2 regions of the Paraburkholderia sp. MM5384-R2 genome follow, and region 2 is predicted to be linked to the other one. Evidence: predicted binding sites of a transcription regulator. Region 2 holds the regulator's gene; the other holds the start of a gene.
The links. The regulator FNR, encoded in region 2, switches genes on or off when oxygen is low (the NO sensors DNR and NnrR bind a similar motif). The targets are predictions, from matches to a motif close to TTGATNNNNATCAA.

Region 1 (10,819 bases), on a different contig from region 2:
CGGCGCCGCGCGCAGCTTCAGAACCTCGAGGAAGGCCGGCACATAGCGGCGCAAGGTTGCGTAGTGGTCGCCGATCTCGTGCAGGAGATCGAACGCCTCGGGCTGCGCCAGTTGCTCGGCCTCGGTGACACTTTGGGTGAAGGCGTCCCATGAGATGACGGATTCGATCGCCTTGAACGCATCGACGCCGTCCTCCTTCGCCTTGAGCAGGGCCCGGCCCAGTTTCCCGAATAGTCTCACCTTGTCGTTGATGGCCTTGCCCGCGCGCTGGAACCGCTCCTGGTGTTTTTTCTTCGCGGTGTTAAAGAGCCGCCCGACGATGCGGTCGTGCAGCTCGACGATCTCGTCCGTCACCGTCGCCGTCGCTTCCATCACACTCGCCGCGAGCGTCGCGTGCCGGCGCTGCGGTTCGAACTTCGCGAGGTCGTGTGGCGTCATCTGCCCGCCTTCGCGGGCAATCTTGAGCAGCCGGTTACGGTGGACCAGCCGGTCGAGGCCGGCTGGCAAATCGACGGCCTGCAGCAGTTTCAGGCGATCGATGTGTTGCAGCATCTGCCTCGAGCTCGCCTTGCCGGGGTTTGAGGCGCAGTGGAACGGAAAACCGGGTTAAGCGTGAGTGTTCGCCGTGTGCAGCGGAAATTCGTCCGCCCGTGAGAACTCACTGACGAGGGGCGATCTCGACCGGTCACGATCGTCGCAAACCCGCAGCCAATAGCTGACATTCGCCAGCCGCCGTAAGGGCGACGTCTGGATGGCCGCTACGTCCACGTGGGAGTCGCCCGAGATTCGGGTGAACCACGCCTGTGATAATGCGGTTATCAACGGTGCGGTTTCTCCTGACGGTGCATCGCGCCCCTTTTCACTTGAGAAAAGGCCACCGGACAGTGCCCGGTCCTTGCGGCCGTTGCCCTTCACTCCTTCAAATCGACCGCAGGAAGGCTGCGGACACGCCCCGTTGGAGGTCGGATGAGAGGTTCCGCGAACGCGCTATCTCCTTGGTGAGTTGCATGACCGTGCGGCAAGCAAGCGTCAGTTCGCCGTGGGGAGACATGGCCAGCGCAATGAAGCGAGGCACTGGCGGATCGACCACCATCGACGCCTGCAGCCGACATTCCTTTTCAAGATTGGCGATCGCGTAAGGTCCGAGCAACGCATAGATTCCGCCATCGGCCACGATATGCGCCTGCAGACTCAAAGAATCGGCTTCCGCCGCGAAGTTGAGAGAGATCCGGTGTTCACCGGCAATTTGCTCGAGTCGCTCGCGCCAGCTGTTAGGGCGGCAGAAAGAGACCAGTGGAATACCGTCGAGCTTTGAAAAAGCAATCGTGGACTGCTTTACCCGAATGTGACCTTCACATTTCTGGGCTTTCAGTTTCGTCCGCGAAGGGTGTTGACCAGGCACGGGCAGGTCTCGACCAGCTTTGTACCTGGCGTCAGTCCTGACGCCCTGAAACGGATGAGACAGGTGGCGCGGGGGTGGCGGTTGCAGCGCCAAACGTCGAAATCACTGTTCGAGCTCGCTGAGCAATGTAATCCCACGATATGTGGCTGGTGGAACTACTACGGGGCTTTCTATCGGACAGCCATGCATGAGTTGAGTCGGTATCTCGACCGAAAGCTCGTGCGCTGGGTTCAGCGCAAGTACAAAACACTGCGACGGCACAAACGGTGCAGTGAAGAGTGGTTGCGCAAGATGAAGAAGGCGTACCCGCGAGAGTTCGCGCACTGGCAGTATCAGGGGGGACAGGTTGGATAACGGGAGCCGTGTAAATCCAGAGGTTTACGCACGGTTCTGCGAGAGACTCGGGGCGCAATTCCCTGGGTCTACTCACCCCTATATCAAGGTCCGAGGCCAGTGGAAGTATTTGTATCGCGCAGTCGACAAGGAGGACAACACGGTGGATTTTCTGCTGCGCGCCCATCGTGACAAGGCCGCGGCGCGGCGCTACTTCGAAAAGTCAATCGACCAAAATGGCGAGCCCGAGACGGTGACAATCGATAAAAGCGGTGTTTCCCGCTCCGCGCTGGATGCCCTCAACGCGGAGCGGGAAACACCGATCAAGATTCGCCAGAACAAGTATCTGAACAACGTCGTCGAACAAGATCATCGGGCGATCAAGCGACGCACGCGGCCCATGCTCGGCTTCAAGAATTTTCGTTGTGCCCGCATCCTGTTGAGCGGCATCGAACTCATGCACATGATCGCCAAGGGCCAAATGGAAGACAGTGGCATCGGATACACTCGTGCCGAGCAGTTTTACTCACTGGCAGCATAAGCAGTCCTACTTATACCACCGTTCGTCCGCGTCTTGCCCTTACCGCGACAAAACCGCTGAAAGTGCCTGGCGGGAACGATGCCGTGCCGGGCAAGTGCGCTTTTCGCGCAGACGAGCGGGCAGCCGTCGATGGCCATGATCGGCCGGCCCGAGCGCGCCAGCTTCAGCAAGGCGGGAACGTCGCCGCCGACACCGGCGATGCATGACATCTCGGCCTTGCCTCGACGGTCGAGCTGCAACGCCACGTCGTTGGCCAGTTGCGCCGCGCTCGAGCAACCCGAGCACGAATACACCAGCGGTCGCGATTTTCTGTCGTTGCCCATTTCGTCATCTCTCCAGTTTCAGTCCGAACATTCAACCACGGCGGCTAGATCAGCTTCGACCACGACGACGTTGCCGGCTGGTCCAGATAGCCGTCAAACACCATGGCCATCGCGCGGAAAAAAAACGCCCTTTCGGCGGAATCGAGAGGCCGTCAGCATCCAACCTGATCAGCCCCGCTTCGCGGTATGGTTCCAGCGCGGCCAGTTCGCGCGCAAAGTGCTGCACGAAATCCATCTGATGCGAGCGCGAGAACGCCGCGAAGTTCAGCGGCACGCTGCACATCAGCGTCATGATTACTTCGCGGCGCAGCAGATCGTCCCGCGTGAGCGCGATACCGCGTTCGACGGGCAACCGTCCTTCGTCGAGCAGCCGGTAGTAGCCCTGCAGCGAACGTGTCGACTGGCTGTAGCTGCTGCCGACTTTGCCGATCGCAGATACGCCGAAGCCGATCAGGTCACATTCAGCCTTCGTCGTGTAGCCCTGGAAATTGCGATGCAGGCTACCGTCGCGCAACGCGACGCTCAGCTCGTCATCGGGCTTCGCGAAGTGATCGAGGCCAATGTAGACGTAGCCCGCGTCGAGGAAGCGTTGCGCCGAGAGCATGAAGATGTGCAGGCGCTCCTCGGCCGAAGGTAATTCGCGCGCATCGATCAGCCGTTGGGCCTTGAAGCGTCCAGGCAGGTGCGCGTAGTTGTAGAGCGCGATGCGGTCCGGCGCGAGGCGAATCACTTCGTTCAGCGTGCGATCGAAGCTGGCCACTGTCTGCCGCGGCAGGCCGTAAATCAGATCGATGTTCACGGATTCGAATCCCGCGTTGCGCGCGCTTCCGAGTGCGCGCTCCACCATGTCCTGCGGCTGGATGCGATTGACGGCTTGCTGAACCTCGGGCGCGAAGTCCTGCACGCCGAAGCTCGTCCGGTTGAAGCCGAGACTCGCGAGTCTCGCAAGCGTCGTGCCGTTCACCGTTCGCGGATCGATTTCGATGCCGAGCTCCGCATCGGGCGCGAAATCGAAGTGGCTCCGCAGCTTCTCGACAAGCTGCCCAAGCTTGGCGGAACTGAAGAATGTCGGCGTGCCGCCGCCCAGATGCAGCTGCACGGTGCGCCGGTCCGGCCCGAGATGCGGCGTGACAAGATCCATTTCGCGCGCGAGGTAGTCGAGATACGTCGCGCTTCGGCCGTGGTCGCGCGTAATGATCTTATTGCACGCGCAGAAATAACAGAGCGACTCGCAAAACGGCAGATGAACGTAGACCGAAAGCGGCGGATTCTGCTTCGCAGCGGCGCGCCCGACAAGGTAGCGCGTGTACGACTGCTCGTCGAAGCCGGCGCCGAACCGGTCGGCCGTGGGGTACGAGGTGTAACGCGGCCCGGAGCGGTCGAAGCGACGAACCAGGTCTTCTGGAATCTCGATGCCGTGAAGAACGGAGACGCCCGCCTCCTTCGTATGAGCCGGCGTCTCCCGTCCATTGTCTGCTTCGCGTTGCATATGATTCCTCGATCTTAGAACATTTCGTGCATGGGGCGCGGCGATCGCGCCTACCTGATTGTCGTGCGCGGAGTCCAGAAGCGATTGACCTGTGTCAATGCAGCTGACTGCAACACCGCGATAGTCGACTGTCGGAGGATTCCCACGGGCTGGCGCGACGCAAGCCCAAAAAAAGATATAGTATTGATATATCTTAAAAGGTGCGCCATGAGACTCACAGACTTTACGGACTACAGCCTGCGCGTACTGATCTACGTTGCTGTGCGCGACGACGAACTCGTCACGATCCAGGAAATCTCCGACACGCTTGCCATCGCGCGTGGCCATCTGGTGAAGATCGTTCATCAACTGGGGCGCGCCGGCTACCTGAACACGACGAGGGGTCGCTCGGGCGGCCTGCGGCTGGGCCGGCCCGCAAACCGGATCACAGTGGGCGACGTCGTGCGCGCAACAGAGCCCGATTTCCGCATGGTCGAGTGCTTCGATACCGAGGGCAACAAATGCGTGATCACTGCGGCATGCGGGCTGCGCGGCGTGCTGGGGCAAGCGTTGCGGGCGTACATGGAAGTGCTCGACAAATACACGCTGGCGGACATTGCGGCCAAACGCAACACGTTGACGCGTCTGCTTGCCAGCGCTCCGGAAATTCAGCCGCTTGTGCGGCGCGCACGCGAGTAAGCGTGACGCCTGACGCACCTTCACCTTGAATCAGCACGCAACTGTTCGGCTTCAGTGCCGCCGAGGCGCAGGGCGCCAACCGCAACCTGATCATCCCCCGGCATCTGCGCGAAGTCCATTGACGCGACTTCGAGGCTGCCATGACGAGCGGCGCCACGCGGCTGCACGATTGCGTCACACTCATGCACGAGATCCACAAGACGGGCGCAAGCTCTACGTCGATATGAGCTTCACTCCGGTGCGCGACCGGGACGGCTCGGTGTGCGGAAGGTGGCATGGCGGCCGTGCATCGGCCGGTCCTGCGGCGCTGCGCGGCGTGCGATCGGGGCTCCGGCCGTTCCTGCCTGGCGACGCCGTGTCCGGAACCGTCGGGAAAGCGCTGTGGCTGCCTGCACTTTCCCCGATGAATTCGCGCGACATTATTCACAATCCATTCGATGCTTTGGCACTGCGCACCGGTGCGGCTCGTGCAAACTGAGACGCAGTGTCAACCGTTGATAAATTCACCGCAATTTCGGGTGCGCACTCGTCGGCGGCAAGCCACTCCGGATCTCCACTGACACCACCGCTCGTGCGGTTCGACAGCTCTGCCGCAGCGCGGACAAAAGAATCTTCCGTGCCGGCATTGCGCAGTTTATGGCCAGAAGCGGTTGCGTCGCTGATGCGCGTGGGTATCAGTCAAGGCGTGTCCGTTTGCTGCCCCTGGTCGCTGGACGCCTTCGCGTCAAGAGTGATCTGCTTGCGAAGCGTCTCGAAACGCGTCAGTACGTTGACTCCGAAAAGCGGATCCGCGGTGGCCGGTACGGTCGCATCTACCGCAGCCCAGTCGTGTTCTGTCAGCGTCCGGGCAGCGAGGTGCATGACGTCCCGTTCCTCAGAGGAAAGGTGATGACGATAGTACACAAGATACGTTGCCATGGCCGCCTCCAGATCGGCGCGCGGCATCACAACGTCGCCCGCGGCTTCATTGATGCGATTCAGGAGTTCTTCACCCGCCACGGCAATTACGCGATGTTCCTGCAGAAGGCGGTTTACCACCAATCGGGTCCCGGGATCCCGTTCAGCAAGTCGCGCGTATGCCACATCTTCACGCGGATGATGAACGCGATCAGTAAAGTTCCGCATGTAATAGAGGACATCGCCCATCAGAGCGTAATTCGGGCTCCCGCCCTCGTGGAAAGCTGCTACCTGTTCGTCCAGAATGTCGAGTAGCCGGGCGAAATTGATGTGGTCGGAGTGCCATTCGGTAAGTGGGTCGGCCATCGCGTGCTCCACGGAAATAGGTCAGGTACTCGATACGGTGCTAAAGACAGGGCCTTACCCGTTCGCCGTGCCCGATAACGTCCAGCGGGAACCGGTGTAATCAAATGCTACTGGTTCCAGCCAGGGAAGAACTGACGCAGGTCAAAACAACCGCACGGTCCGCGGAGATTGTGCTGGACTGGCAGGCCCGCGAGAGCCTCTGCCAGTACGATCAGGAGTCTGTTCAAACGGGACGTTCACGTAGACCGCTTACGCTGGCGTCAAGGCTTACCGCGGGATGGTATTGACGATCAAGGTGAACAGCCTGTCAAGGTCCTCCTCAAGTTTGACGCCGTCAAACGGGTCGCGATTTGCACCGAACGCAGCATTGACCTCATCCCAGTCTTCGTTAGTCAGGAAGCGCAGAGCACCGGGCAAGATCAGGTCCTCTTCCAGTCGTCTGTGGTTGGAGGAGAACTCAACGTACTCATTCACCAGATGTTTCAACGACGCGCATGCGGCATCACCAACCAGTTCATAGCGGGTCAGTGCATTCTCCAGCTCCTGAACCTGGACGTTACCTTGAACATGTTGCGACTCGAGTTTATCGATGACGTGGTCAAGTTCATGCGTTCGCGCGCGCAATCTCGCAAAAAGGAAATGATCTTCTTTCGGATGGTGAACCTGTTGCGGGTATTCGCGGATGTAATAGAGCATGGCCCGCAATACGATGAGGGCTCGCGTTTCTCCCTTCGCGCCCAACTGGTTGACGAACTCCTGCATCGCCCGGTTCACGGACGCCAACTGTTCATGTTCTCTCAGAATGACTTCTACAGCACCTCCCCGCCCCCACGCAGACATGTCAACCTCCTCTGCCGTCTATGGACATGCGCAAGCCATCGAGTTGTAGCCTCGTTATCTGGCGACGAGAAGACAGTGACGCTCTGGCTCACGCTTCTGACAAGAATGGCGCATGCAGGCCTTATATAGTTGATCGGGATCAAGCGGGATTCGCAGCGGTATCGGGCGCGGGAAGGTGAATGGCAATCGGGAATGCGTTCGTTTGGCTGCGACGTAAATCCTGAATTCGCCGCTGCGTCGCAAGTCACCGTCACTGCAGTGCAGTGACACCCATACGGCACCGGTGGAGCTAGCGTCTGCTTCAGCAACTCAAATGCTGGGCGAGCACCCGTCCTTCGCATTTTTGAACGCGATCCCAATTGCAGATTCGAATTTTGCGGTCGAATGACCGGCCGCGATTTCCGAGCGACTACCGGTGCCCGGTTGTCGATAATTGTCGATTGGGACGTGCGTATGGGACAGCCATACGCTTAGACACACACAACTCGAACTGCGCCTGCGTCCGGGGCGCACGTGAGCCAGCCGGATGGTCCAATGTTGCGTCTCGATACGACGAAGACACGGCTGCCGGTCATCGGCGCCGGGCACGCGCGGCGAACGAGCACGGCCGGGCGGCCTGCCTTTAGCGCAAGGCAATGGGTGTGCGCGTCGCAAGGTAATGGGCAATCCCGACAACCGGCATCGCAAGTGTTTCCACCACTTCCCAGAGTCTGACTGAAAAGCCGGGAATTGCGTTCGCCGCCAATGCTGATCACGCCAACACCGGATCGTTGCCGCTCAGGTTGATTTAGCTCAAATCGCTGATGATTAAAAATCCAGGTAGTTCTTTAGAACTACGGCTCGACGGGACGCCATAGTTCCAATGCCTCACGCGTTACACCCACTCGACGGATATTCATGCGGACGCCAGCCGCACACAATCCTATCCACCGAGACTCCAACAGCGCCACATCATGAACCACCTGCCGCAACCTGTTTTCGACCAGAGCTTGCCACTGCTCGATGTCGCCCTGCTCACGTTCTGCATCGTCCTGCTGGTCTGGATGACCGGCGTCCTGGTAGACCTGCGGCAGCGCGTGAAACGGCTCCGATCCAACCCGGACCGGAGGATCGATCATCCGACAGGAGAATTGCAATGAACTCCCGGCCGATAGCATCGCGGCCAGGTCGCACACTCGCGATCTGGTCCCCCGAAGACAAGGCGTTCTGGGAACGTGAAGGCGAGGCAATCGCCAGGCTCAACCTGTGGATCTCGGTCCCTGCGTTGTTCCTCGCGTTCGCAATCTGGCAGGTCTGGAGCGTCGTCGCGGTGAATCTGCCGACGCTCGGCTTCCGCTACTCGACGAACCAGCTGTTCTGGCTCGCGGCGGCGCCGGCCCTGAGCGGCGCGACGCTGCGCATCTTCTATTCGTTCATGGTGCCGCTTGTCGGCGGCCGCCGCTGGACGGCAATCTCCACGGCTTCGCTGTTGATCCCGGCGATCGGTATCGGTTTCGCCGTGCAGGACAACACCACGACCTATCCGACGATGCTGGCGCTTGCGTTGCTGTGCGGCCTCGGCGGCGGTAACTTCAGTTCGAGCATGGCCAACATCAGCTTCTTCTTCCCGAAGGAACGCAAGGGGTCGGCACTCGGCGTCAACGCCGGACTCGGCAACCTGGGAGTTTCGGTCGTGCAGTTCCTGAGCCCGCTCGTCGTCACCGCCGGCATCTTCGGCGTCTTTGCCGGCGACCCGCAAAGCGTCGTCAAGGCCGGACAGACCACGCTCGTGTGGACGCAGAATGCCGCCTTCGTCTGGGTGCCGTGGATTGCCCTGGCATCGCTCGCCGCATGGTTCGGCATGAACGATCTCGCGGAAGCGAAGGCGTCGTTCGCCGAACAGGCGGTGATCTTCCGGCGCAAGCACAACTGGGTGATGTGCGTGCTGTACCTCGGCACCTTCGGATCGTTCATCGGCTACGCCGCAGGCTTCCCGCTGCTGATCAAGAGCCAGTTCCCCGGTGTCAATCCGCTCGCCTACGCCTGGTTGGGACCGCTCGTCGGCGCCGCGGTGCGGCCCTTCGGCGGGTGGCTCGCCGACAAGCTGGGCGGCGCACGCGTGACGCTGTGGAACTTCGTCGTGATGGCATGCGCCGTGGGCGGCGTGCTGATCTTCCTGCCCAGCGGTTCCTCGGCGGGCAGCTTCGCGGGTTTCTTCGCCAGCTTTCTCGTGCTGTTCCTGACCACGGGCATTGGCAACGGCTCGACGTTCCGCATGATCCCGGTGATCTTTCTCACCTCGAAGCTGCGCGAAGTCGACCCGGCCGATCATGAAGCCGTGCAGCGCGCAACCAGGGAAGGCAACACCGAGGCCGCGGCCACGCTGGGGTTCTCCGCGGCCATGGCGGCCTATGGCGGCTTCTTCATTCCGAAGAGCTATGGAAGCTCGATTTCCCTCACCGGCGGCCCTCAAGCGGCGCTGTACGTGTTCATTTCGTTCTATCTCGTGTGCATCGTCGTGACGTGGTGGCACTATGCCCGCCGCAACGCACCGATGCCCTGCTGAAACCGGAGCCCGTTCCATGAGCCATTTTCTTGACCGACTGACCCACTTCGCGCTCCCGAAAGAGCAGTTTGCGGACGGTCACGGCGTCACCACCGGCGAAGACCGCACGTGGGAAGACACCTACCGGAATCGCTGGGCTCACGACAAGATCGTGCGCAGCACGCACGGCGTGAACTGCACGGGCTCCTGTTCGTGGAAGATCTACGTCAAGGGCGGCATCGTCACGTGGGAAACGCAGCAGACCGATTATCCGCGCACCCGCTGGGACATGCCCAATCATGAACCGCGCGGCTGCGCGCGCGGCGCCTCATACTCGTGGTACCTCTACAGCGCGAACCGCGTGAAATACCCGATGGTGCGCGCACGCCTGCTCGAACGCTGGCGCGCAGCGTTGCAGGCGCATGGCGATCCCGTCTCCGCGTGGACCTCGATCGTCGAAAACCCCGAAGCGCGGCGCGACTACCAGAAGGTGCGCGGCATGGGCGGCTTCGTGCGCAGCAGTTGGGAAGAAGTGAACCGGATCGTCGCCGCAGCCAATGTCTATACGATCAAGGCGCACGGCCCCGACCGCATCATCGGCTTTTCGCCGATTCCGGCGATGAGCATGGTCAGCTACGCGGCAGGGAGCCGCTACCTGAGCCTGATCGGCGGCGTCTGCATGAGTTTCTACGACTGGTATTGCGATCTGCCGCCGGCCAGCCCGCAAGTCTGGGGCGAACAGACCGACGTGCCGGAATCGGCGGACTGGTACAACTCCTCCTACATCATCGCCTGGGGTAGCAATGTTCCGCAGACCCGCACGCCCGACGCGCACTTCTTCACTGAAGTCCGCTACAAGGGCACGAAAACCGTCGCGGTGACGCCGGACTACAGCGAAGTCGCAAAGCTCTCCGACCTCTGGCTGCACCCGCGGCAGGGAACCGATGCCGCGCTCGCCATGGCGATGGGGCACGTCGCGCTGAACGAGTTCTACTTCAAGACGCGCAGCGAATACTTCGACGGCTACGCGCGGCGCTACACCGACCTGCCGATGCTCGTGATGCTCAAGACGCACACGCTGCCGGACGGGCGCGAGACGCTGGTGCCGGACCGCTACCTGCGCGCCAGCGACTTCAACGGCAAACTCGGGCAATCGAACAATCCGGAATGGAAAACCGTCGCGTTCGACACGGGCGGCCGTGCCGTGCTGCCCAACGGTTCGATCGGTTTCCGCTGGAGCGCCGAAGCCGGCGAAGACGTCGGCAAGTGGAATCTGGAAGAAAAGGAAGCGCGTCACGGCGAGGCGGTCACGCTCAAGCTCTCCGTGCTCGAGGACGGCTCGCAGCCGCACGAGATCGTCGATATTGCACTGCCCTACTTCGGCGGCGTGCCGACACCGCATTTCACCGCCAATGAACTGGACGGG
Region 2 (10,819 bases):
ATGCCACGAGCATAGGCGCGCTTGAGCGAATTCTCATGATCCATATCAAGCGACGAACCTGGCCGTCATGACCGGCGGATTGTTGCGTAGGAAAAACCTGACAAGCATGCAGAACGTCCTACCTGAAGCTCGGTGCCACCTGATTTGCACCGGCCGGGTGCCGACCCATACTGGATTCGTGACAGCCCGAATCGATTGCCCTCGCGATGCGCCCGGTGCGCGTGCCGAGGTAGACCCGTAAGGAGACCGGCCATGTCGAACACAGCCTTTTTCGCCCGCGCCGCGACATCGGCGGAACCATCACAGGACGCGCGCAACGCGATCCCTGAATTCGATGCCATCCTCGCGCTCGCGCGCGAGTCGGGGCTGCTGATTACGCTCGACGGACAGATCGGCCGCGAACAATACCAGAGCATCGCGGGCTCGCTGCATGCGTTCAAACGCTTCGCCGAAGCGCTGTGCGACACCGTCGGTCAGCGTGCGCCGGTCTGACGGAATGCAGGACGCCAGCAGCCGCGTCTCCGAAACAGATGATGCAGATCAACTCACCGGAGCCTCGGCATGACTTAATCGACGTACCTGAAACTCACACGGCATCGTGTCGTGTCGGAGCCATCGTGAACGACAACCTTTTGCGCAACCGCACTTTCGACGAAATCGAAATCGGCGAGTCGGCGTCGCTCGTACGCGTGGCCCTGCAGAACGATATCGATCTGTTTGCGGCCGTATCGGGCGATCTCGATCCCGCGCATGAAGATGCGGCGATCGCCGCGGGCGCGCTGTCCGGCCATGGAGTCGTACACGGCATGTGGACCGCCGCGCTGATTTCCGCGCTGCTCGGCAAGCGGCTGCCTGGCCCCGGCACGATCTGCCTCGTCCAGACCCTGCAGTTCCGTCATCCTGTCTCAGCGGGGGACAGCATCACCGCGATGGTCAAGGTGAAGGAAAAGCGCAGTGACGGACGCATCGTCCTGCTCGACATCTGCTGCACGAACCAGAGGGGCGACAGCGTGCTGCTCGGCACGGCAACGGTCGTTGCACCGTCGATGCCGGTAGTGTGGCCGTGCACCGCGAATGCCGAAGTCGCCTTGCGACGTCACGACCGCTACGACGCGTTTATGCGGCAGGCGCGCGTGCGTCCCGCATTGCGCACGGCGATCGTTCATCCCTGCTCGGAAGAAGCCATCCTGGCAGCGATCGAAGCGCGCGACGAAGGCCTGATCGAACCGGTGCTGATCGGCCCCGAAGCCAGAATCCGCGCGGCTGCCGAGGCCGCCAATCTCAGCCTCGCGGGTGTGCCGATCGAAGCGGTCGAGCACAGTCATGCGGCGGCTGCGCGTGGCGTGGAAATGGGCGCGGCCGGTCGGGTCGCCGCGTTGATGAAAGGCAGTCTGCACACGGACGAACTGCTCGGCGCGGTCGTCGCGCGGACATCCGGCTTACGCACTTCGCGGCGCATCAGCCATGTCTATGCGATGGACGTGCCGGCCTATTCGAAGCCGCTGGTGGTCACCGACGCCGTGGTCAATATCACGCCATCGCTCGACCATAAGCGCGATATCTGCCAGAACGCCATCGACCTGTTGCACCTGCTGGGTGTCGAACTCCCGCGGGTCGCGGTCCTCGGCGCGATCGAAACGGTCAACTCGCGCATGCCGACCACGCTCGACGCCGCCGCGCTGACCGTCATGGCCGCGCGCGGTCAGATCACGGGCGCGCTGGTGGACGGCCCGCTCGCCTTCGACAATGCAATCAGCCTGGCGGCCGCGAAAATCAAGCAGATCGATTCGCCCGTGGCCGGTCAGGCGGACATCCTGCTGGCGCCAGATCTGGAAGCCGGCAACCTGCTCGCCAAACAGCTCATGTACTTCGCCGGCGCCGACGCGGCTGGTCTCGTGCTCGGCGCACGGCTGCCGATCATCGTCACGAGCCGTGCCGACAGCGTGCGCGTAAGGCTCGCATCCGCCGCACTCGCCAAGCTGACGGCGGAACGTGCGCTGGCAGGCTCGGGGCGCCCGTGAACGGGGCGTTTGGGGACCGGCGCGCCCCGTCGTCTTCAGGTTCCACTGTCCTCGCCCCAGCAGTCGCACGGTTGATCTGAATCAACGCCGCAGCGCCATCGGCTCATAGACTCAGTTCACATGGTCGGGCGCCGCGCATTCACTTTCCGGGAGCTTTGCAATGAGCTACAAAACCATCGTCGTTCATCTGGATACGAGCCGGCGCGCGCATCCGCGGCTCGAAATCGCGCTGCGCCTCGCGAAGCACTTCGGTGCCCATCTGACCGGCGTGTTCGCCCTGTTCAGTCCCGATCCGCGCTCGCTGGACGTAATGGCCGGCACCGCCAGCTACTACGCGACGCATGAGCAGTTGCGCGCCGAGCGGCGCGGCGCGCTCGAACGCCTCTTCCATGCGGAGCTGAGCCGGGCCGGGGTGGCGGGCGAGTGGATCGCCGTCGATCAGTCAGCCAGTCTCGCGGTGCCGCACCGGGGACGCTGCGCGGATCTGATCATCGCCGGCCAGGACGATCCGGATGATCCGGAGTCGTACGTCGGCAACTATTTCCCTGAAAACCTGGTCATGTCCGCGGGCCGGCCGGTGCTGCTGGTGCCGAACGCCAGCAGCGTCACATCCCCCGGCGGCCATGTGATGGTCGGCTGGGACGGCAGCCGTGAAGCCACCCGTGCCGTGCATGACGCACTGCCGTTCATGCGCACAGCGCGGCTCACCACGATCGTCGCGGTCAACGGCGCTCGCAGGGACACGGGCTCCCGTATTCCGGGCGCCGACATCGCAGCGGTGATCGCGCGGCACGGCATCAAAGTCGAAGTCAAGGACGTCGAAGCCGGTCCGGCCGCCTCGGTTGGCGACACCCTGTTATCGGAAGCAGCCGGGCTCGGTGCGGACCTCCTCGTGATGGGAGCCTACGGCCATGCCCGCTGGCAGGAACTGGTGATGGGCGGCGCAACCCGCACGGTGCTGCGGTCGATGACCGTGCCGGTGCTGATGTCGCACTGACAATCGCATGCGCTTTGCAGGCGCGGCCCTAAGCCGCCTCCATGGGCGCCGAGGTTTCCGGCGGATGGTGCTCGGCAGCGTCGCCGAACGCTTTCTGCGCATCGCGCAGTGCCCTGTGCTTCTGATCTCCGCGCACTGCATGAACCCGGCTACAGGCGAACAATCGCCAACGGCCGAAGCTGCCAAGGAGCAATCATGAACTGCAAAACCCTGCTCGTGCATCTGGACGACAGTCCGTATAGCGCCGCGCGCACCGAATTCGCGCTCGACCTGGCCCGCCGGTACGAAGCGCATCTGATCGGCTTGTACGTGGTGTGCCAGGAACTCGCGCGACCGATCTTTTTGGATGGAGAAGGCGCCTGGGTGGCTGCGCAGGAAGCGCAACGCGACGCCAATCTGAAGGACGCCCAGGCACGCTTCCTGGCGGCCGGCGAGCGCGCCGGCCTGAGCGTTGAATGGCGCGCGCCAGCCGGTGATGCGGTCGAAACAGCGGCTTTGCACGCTCGCCACGCGGACCTTCTGATTCTCGGTCAGTCCGATCCGAAGGAGCCTTCGTCCTATATCGCCCGCCATTTTGTGGAGGACGTGGTCATGAGTGCGGGCCGCCCGGCCATCGTACTGCCTTACGCCGGAGCCGTCCGGTCGTTCGGGCAAAACGTGTTGATTGCGTGGGACGGCAGCCGCGAAAGCGCGCGATCCGTGGCCGATGCACTGCCGGTGTTAAAGAAAGCGAAATTCGTCACCGTGATGACGGTGCAGCGCCATTCGCAGATCGGTGAACCGGCCGGCATCGACGTCGCCGCCTGGCTCGCGCGGCACGGCATCGAGGCGGGATTCGCCGGGACGCCCGGAGTGGACGGTGTATCGACCGGCGCGCTGCTGTTGAACATGCTTGCCGACCGTCATATCGATCTACTGGTGATGGGCGCGTACGGGCATGCGCGCGTTCAGGAAAGGTTGCTCGGCGGCGTCACGCGAACCATGCTGCAGTCGATGACCGTGCCGGTGCTGATGTCGCACTGATTCGAAACGGATTCTGCGGTTTCAAACCCGAAATACGCGTGATGCGGATCAAGCGCCGGGCGTCTGGCTCCGACCACCCTCTTTCAGACACTGCGCTTCGCGTCATCAACCGCAGCTACTGGCATGATCCGTGCGGATCGCGCAAAATAAACAGCGCAGCATGGTCTGTCGCCCGTCGCAAAGGCTGCCGTCGGCCGGCGTCGTGAGTTATCCGTTATCCATCGAGGCGCGCATGCCCCTTCGCGATAAAACGCCCTTCGCGCCCGGGCCGTCCTCACGGTCGCGAGTCGCGACCTATGTACGACACCCTGTGTTGGTCGGCGCGCTGGCCTTCGTGGTCGGGCTCACACTGGCGCTCGGCATCTGGCGCTGGCTGGCGCAATGGTCGCTGCGCGAAGCCCCGCTCCGGGACAACAGCTTGCTGACGGCATGCATCGCCGCTGCCTGTCTGTTCGCCGCCGTGGCCTTTCTGCTTGCCCGCGCACGCGGCGTCTCGACCTTGACCAGCGAGGCGCGAAGCCAGTCGAGCGTCAACGAGGCACGCATGATGGCGATCATCCGCTCGTCGATGGAAGCCATCATCACCGTCGATGAACGACAGAAGATTGTCATCTTCAACCCGATGGCCGAACAGGTATTCGGCTTCAGCGCGGCGGACGCGCTCGGCGCTTCGCTGTCGCGCTTCATTCCGGAACGTTTTCGCGCGGCGCACGAGCGGCATGTCGACCAGTTCGGCGTCACGGGCGTGTCCGACCGCCAGATGGGCAAACAGCAGCGCGTGCTATTCGGGCTGCGCAGCAACGGCGAAGAATTTCCGATCGAAGCGTCGATTTCCCAGGTGGCCGACGGTGACAGCAAGCTGTACACCGTCATGCTGCGCGACATCACGGAACGGGTCAAAGCGGAGAACGCGCAGCGCAAATCGCGCGAGGAATTGCGCGAACTGTCGGCCAATCTGCAGATGGTTCGCGAGGACGAAAAAACCCGTATTGCCCGCGAATTGCACGACGACCTCGGCCAGCAGTTGACCGCACTGAAAATGGACCTTTCATCGGTCGAACAGGCGCTCGAAGCCACCGCCGAGTCCGGGATTCTGCGACAACTCAGCGACATGCGACGGCTGATCGACGCGACGGTCGCGTCGGTGCGCCGGATCGCGGCCGACCTGCGCCCGGTCATGCTCGACGATCTCGGCCTGATCCCGGCCATCGAATGGCTCGCCAACGACTTTACGAACCGCTACGGCATCGAGGTGAAACGTGACATCGAAGTCGGCGACACACCCTTTACGCCGGCAGGCGCAACCACACTATTCCGCATCGTGCAGGAGGCGCTCACCAACGTCGCCCGCCACGCGCAGGCCACGGTCGTCATGCTGACGGTGCGCCGCGAAGAGGACGCCTGCATTGTGCGAGTGGCGGACAACGGTCATGGCGCGGGCCGTTCGGACGCGCGCGCCGAAAAATCGTTCGGGCTGCTCGGGATCCGCGAACGTGCGCATATGCTAGGCGGCACCGTCGAAATACATACGTCCAGCGGCAAGGGCTTTTCACTGTCCGTCACGTTCCCGGCCGCGGCCGTGCAACAGCAGGAGACGCTAACATGATTCGCGTGCTGATAGCCGACGATCACGCGCTCGTGCGCGATGGCCTGCGACATATTTTGCAAAACACAAACGGCTTCGAAGTGGTCGGAGAAGCCAGCGACGGCGTCGGTACGATTGCTCTGGTTCGCTCGCACCCGGCCGATGTGCTGGTGCTGGATCTGTCGATGCCGGGGCGCAACGGTGTCGAGCTGATCAAGCAGATCAAGGACGAGATGCCGGCGCTGCGCATCCTCGTACTCACCATGCATGCGGAGCAGCAGTACGCCGTGCGTGCGTTCAAAGCCGGCGCATCGGGCTATCTCACCAAGGAGAGCGCGAGCGCGGAACTGGTCTCGGCGGTGAGCAAAGTCGCCTCCGGCGGCGTCTATGTCAGTCTCGCGATGGCCGAACGCTTCGCGCAAAGCCTCAACGAGTCCGCCGACACACTGCCCCACCAGCGCCTGTCGGATCGCGAATTCGACGTATTCCGGCGCATCGCCGCAGGACAAACCCTCACGGAAATCGCCACCGAATTATGTGTCAGCAGCAAGACGGTAAGCACCTATAAAACCCGCATTCTCGAGAAAATGCAGATGCCGCACGAAGCCGCGCTGGTGCGCTACGCGCTGCGCCACAAGCTGCTCGGGGAAGACGACGAAATCTAGCGCCGTCACGGCGCCGCTGCCACCGGGTCCGCTCCGCCGTTACCCCCGTCACAGCCGTGGCTCCTCGCGCGGCTGCTTCGCCGTCACAGAGTGTATGTAGGAAATTCCCTACAACACTTCGCGCTCGCCTACCCGAAGCTCGTTCCCCGCTGATTTTATTTTGAGACGACGCGGCCGATACTTCGAGCCATGAACTCAAGCCCGTCACACCCAGCCGTACGCGTGTTCCTCGTGGACGACGCGATTTCGATCAGGAAACGCATCGCCGCGCGTTTCGGTGCGATCGAAGGCGTCGAGATCGTCGGTGAAGCGGAGGAACCCGGTGCGGCACTGGACGGCATCGGCGCGACGGCAGCCGATGTCGTGGTGATGGATTTACATCTGAGCGACGGCAGCGGCATCGACCTGCTGCGCTACCTCGCGCGGAGCATGTCCACCGTGATCACGATCGTGCTCACGAATCATTCGGGCACGTGGTTCAGGCAGGCGTGCGTCGCCAACGGCGCGCAGTACTTCTTCGACAAGACCAGTGAATTCGATCTTGCATGCAACACCATCGAGCGAATTGCCCACGAGCATTGCGCGCGCGGTCTCTACCATCTCGGAGCCCATCATGTCTGACGTTGCCGAATATTCCCAGACCCGGACCATCGCGCAGATTCCGCTGCACGCGCTGAAAGATCCCGGATTCGCACCGGCCCGGCCGAAGCACGGCGGCGCCAACTGCCCGAGTTGCGCGATGCGTGCTTCCTGCTTGCCGGAAGGTCTGACAGCGACGGAGACCGAACGGGTCGACGCGCTGATCTGCCCTTCGCGCACGATCAAAAATGGCGAATCCCTGTTTCGCGCAGGCGATTCGTTCCAGAGCATCTACGCAGTTCGCGCGGGCTCGTTCAAGACTGTCGTGATGCATCGCGACGGCCGTGAACAGGTCACCGGGTTTCATCTAGCGGGCGATGTGCTGGGTCTCGACGGCATCGGTTCAGGCAAGCATAGCTGCGATGGGCTCGCCATCGAGGACAGCAAGGTCTGCATCATCCCGTTCCATTTGCTCGAAGCCATGTGCCGCGACGTCAAGGCATTGCAGCAGCATGTGCACAGGCTGATGGGCGGCGAGATCGTGCGCGAGGCGACGCTGATGATGCTGCTCGGCACGATGTCCGCGGACCAGCGGGTCGCGACGTTCCTGCTGAACCTGTCGGGCAAGCTCAAGTCGCGCGGTTATTCGCAGGCGGAATTTCATCTGCGCATGACGCGGGAAGAGATCGGCAGCTACCTCGGGATGAAACTCGAAACCGTCAGCCGCATGCTATCGAAGTTTCAGAAGGACGGCCTGCTCGACACCCACGGCAAGCAGATCAGGATTCTCGACAGAGAAGCTCTCGCCCGCGTCTAGCCGCGCGCGCTCGCCGCCGTTTGATCGGAGTCAAGCCCGCCGCAGCGCATCAGACGCTCGTCGCCGGCTCGCCATTGCTGCTGTGCATCGGCACCGGCACGGACGACGCGGCCGCATGGCTCGCGGCCGGGCAGGCGCTCGAACGGGTGCTGCTCACCGCCGCCTCCGAAGGCATGACGGCTTCCTACCTGAATCAACCGATCGAAGTGGCTTCGCTGCGCGAGCGCCTGCGCGCCGCGCTCAATCTGGACGCCGTCCCGCAACTGCTGATCCGGGTTGGCCGCGGCGGCGCCGTGCCGCATTCGCCGCGGCGCCCACTTGCCGACGTGGTGTCTCGTAGCGCGGCGCAGTCAAAGCGCCGATCAGCGGCCCGGCCGCGCGGCTTCAATCGCGGAAGCGGAAGTAGCCGCTGTGCATCATGACCGGCTTCGCGCCCACTTCTTTCAGCAAATTTCGCGCGGCGGCCTCGATAGGCTGCCGGTGTGTATCGAACGCTTCGATCAGATCGTCTTCGCGCAACGACGGCGCGCCGAAGTGGTCTTCCAGCGCCTCCGCGGTAATGGCGCACTGCACGCGCTCACCGTCGACCTCCGCCGGAAAGGCGACGACGAGATCGCGCGCGCAGTACTCGGGACGTTCCTGCGGGAAATGGATATGCATGGCCGGTACCTGTGAGAGTGAAAGTACGTGGCTTGAACAAAGCCGACGGAAGCGGCGCGGATAACCAGAGTGCGGCCACGCTCGGCGCTCCGATGTGTTCAGAATAGACCCGCTTGAAACGTCGCCAATTTTTTGGTGGCGATCCCGGCTGACTCGGATCGAACGAGTGACATCACCTGACGGCAGGCCTCGAACAGTCCCACGTTCGCGAAAGCCGGTTGATTTGAGTCAATCATTAAATGCCGCGGTGGTAGACGATGACGGTGTGCCGTTTGCAGTTCCGGCTTGCACGAGGACGACGTGTTCATGAAACATCTAACGCGCCGCTTCGCTGCCGACTTGCTGGACGACACGATACTCAGCAATTTGCTGTGGGCGGCCAACGGCATCAATCGCGGGCCGGACGGCGGGCGAACCGCGCCCTCGGTGCTGGCCCTGCATGAAATCGACATCTATGCGGTGCTCGCGCGCGGACTGTATCGCTACGATCCACGCCGACATCGCCTCGACCTGGCCGTCGCAAGCGATCTGCGCGGGCTGACGGGCTGCCAGGACTTCGTGGGCGATGCGCCGCTCGATCTGGTGTACGTCGCCGATCTTGCACGCATGCACGACATCACACCGTCGCAGCGCGAACCTTTTGCGTCGGCGAGCGCCGGCGCGATCGTGCAGAACGTCTATCTCTTCTGCGCGGCCGCAGGACTCGCTGTCGCGGCGCGCGGCTGGCTCAACCGCAGCGCGCTGAGTGTCGAAATGCGCCTGCCGCGCGACAGCGTTCCGGTGCTCGCTCAAACGGTGGGCCACTTTGATTTATCCGCTGGCGCCGGCGACGCCCGATGACTCACGCAAACGGTCGATGGAGCGCGGGCAAACGTCGGCTTGACGTGAGTCAATTGCAACCGCGTCGTCGAACGTAGACTGAGCCTGCAACCTTTCGTGGAGTGTGTCTCGTGAAAGCCATGTTTCCGCCGTACCTGGCCGCGCATGTAGTCGGGCTCCTGCTGACAGCAAGCGGCGCGGCGTTCGCGCAGTCCGAGCCGACCGCCCTCGTCGATCAACAGCATTGCATGTTCTGCCATACCCGCGACGCGCCGTTTCTCGCCCCTTCGTTCCAGCAGATCGCGGAACGTTATCGCAACGAGCCGAATGCGCAGGTGATGCTCGAACACAAACTGCGGGTCGGCGGCAAGGCGCATTGGGGCGACATGGCCATGCCGCTGCCACCTGACCGCGGCGGACCGCTTACGCCCGAAGACGCCCACACGCTGATCCAGTGGGTCCTGAGTCAATGAACAGCAACGAACCGACTAGCCGCTTACTGCGGACGCACTTGGTACAGATGGAGAAAATCATGCGCCTGACCATCCACCTCGACACATTCGACCGTGTCAATCCGATGGCATTCGCCATCCTGTGGCTCGACAACGAAACGCGTCAATGGTCGCGCGAGGGGCACCTGGGCCTCGAACTGCCCGAATGGGGCACGCTGCAAGTCGACTGCGACAATACACTCGTGTGCGGCCCGCACGATTCGGTGCCCTGCTGTGTGCTTGAGGGGCTTGATCTGAACGTGTCCGGCGGCCCGTTCGAAGGTGAGACCGGGCGTGCGCAATGGTGCGCCAATGCAGGCAGGACGCTGATGAGCGGCCACTGGCACATTCAATGTGTCGACCACGAGGGCGCGGAGCCTGAAAATGGCATTTTCGCGGATGACGACACTGCCTGAACCTTATTTGAACCGTCGCGACAACGAGGTGCGCTCATGGGATTGACCGCGGATCTGGACGGCGTACGGCACGCGTATGGACTCTGTTTCGTGCGCGCCCCGTGGGCCTATTTCACGCGTGTGCCACTCGATCAGCAATGGGGCGACGGCTGGGAACAGGTGCCGTATGAACAACATGCCGGCGTCCCCTACGATGACATGCCGCAGCAGATTCTGACGGTCGCCTTCGACGGTCCCTTGTATCCGCCCGATGCGGGCTACGACGGCAAGAAGCGCAGCGTCATCGAGATCAATCGGGGCGACGCTCCGTGGCTGCGCACGCAGGATCTCATCAGCAACGCGCCGATTCACATCATGGCTGGCGTGACGCTCGAATCGTTTGTCGAGCAGGTCGAGCTTGCTGGCGGCCGCGTGTTCGCTCCGCTCGGCTGGGGCGCGTTGCGGCTCGAACGTTGTGAGCGGGACCAGCCGGGTGACGCGCCGGCGTCGACGGCTTCCGCACCTAAGGCGCGCAACGTCTGAGGCGCACGCTGCGCGGGCCTCGATCCCGCGCCCTCCACGCATCGCCCTCCCGGCGCGATGCCCGCGAACTCTCACTCAAAAACTTGCCCGGTCATTGCCCGCTCTCCCATCCCCCACCCAGCGCCGCATATAACGCGACCGTATCGCTCACGTTCAGGTTCATCCTTGTCGAGGTCATCGTGAATGAATGCCGCGCCTGATGGCCGAATCCGCGCTCAATGGCG

Region 1: HDG37_RS36460 (hemerythrin domain-containing protein) is a predicted target of FNR. The motif match lies at 6,999-7,012, and genes of this name have one in related genera.

Annotation. Positions count from the first base shown of each region.
Region 1 is NZ_JACHDI010000045.1:6,770-17,588, forward strand. Features, by position in the region: partial or broken gene HDG37_RS36415 (Tn3 family transposase) at 1-579, opposite strand, end outside; gene HDG37_RS36420 (LysR substrate-binding domain-containing protein) at 920-1,402, opposite strand; gene HDG37_RS40510 (group II intron maturase-specific domain-containing protein) at 1,457-1,756, shown strand; partial or broken gene HDG37_RS36430 (IS6 family transposase) at 1,836-2,276, shown strand; gene HDG37_RS36435 (putative zinc-binding protein) at 2,258-2,599, opposite strand; partial or broken gene hemN (oxygen-independent coproporphyrinogen III oxidase) at 2,644-4,088, opposite strand; gene HDG37_RS36445 (Rrf2 family transcriptional regulator) at 4,296-4,766, shown strand; gene HDG37_RS36450 (hypothetical protein) at 4,936-5,244, shown strand; gene HDG37_RS36455 (hemerythrin domain-containing protein) at 5,445-6,029, opposite strand; gene HDG37_RS36460 (hemerythrin domain-containing protein) at 6,297-6,869, opposite strand; gene HDG37_RS36465 (hypothetical protein) at 7,823-8,008, shown strand; gene HDG37_RS36470 (NarK family nitrate/nitrite MFS transporter) at 8,005-9,414, shown strand; gene HDG37_RS36475 (nitrate reductase subunit alpha) at 9,431-10,819, shown strand, end outside.
Region 2 is NZ_JACHDI010000001.1:188,933-199,751, reverse strand. Features, by position in the region: gene HDG37_RS00955 (hypothetical protein) at 253-492, shown strand; gene HDG37_RS00950 (bifunctional enoyl-CoA hydratase/phosphate acetyltransferase) at 618-2,021, shown strand; gene HDG37_RS00945 (universal stress protein) at 2,182-3,018, shown strand; partial or broken gene HDG37_RS00940 (universal stress protein) at 3,059-3,217, shown strand; gene HDG37_RS00935 (universal stress protein) at 3,214-4,041, shown strand; gene HDG37_RS00930 (PAS domain S-box protein) at 4,274-5,647, shown strand; gene HDG37_RS00925 (response regulator transcription factor) at 5,644-6,291, shown strand; gene HDG37_RS00920 (response regulator transcription factor) at 6,481-6,912, shown strand; gene fnr (fumarate/nitrate reduction transcriptional regulator Fnr) at 6,905-7,687, shown strand; partial or broken gene HDG37_RS00910 (nitroreductase family protein) at 7,720-8,022, shown strand; gene HDG37_RS00905 (DUF1488 domain-containing protein) at 8,072-8,347, opposite strand; partial or broken gene HDG37_RS00900 (nitroreductase family protein) at 8,624-9,187, shown strand; gene HDG37_RS00895 (c-type cytochrome) at 9,307-9,639, shown strand; gene HDG37_RS00890 (DUF3564 domain-containing protein) at 9,699-10,073, shown strand; gene HDG37_RS00885 (hypothetical protein) at 10,110-10,595, shown strand.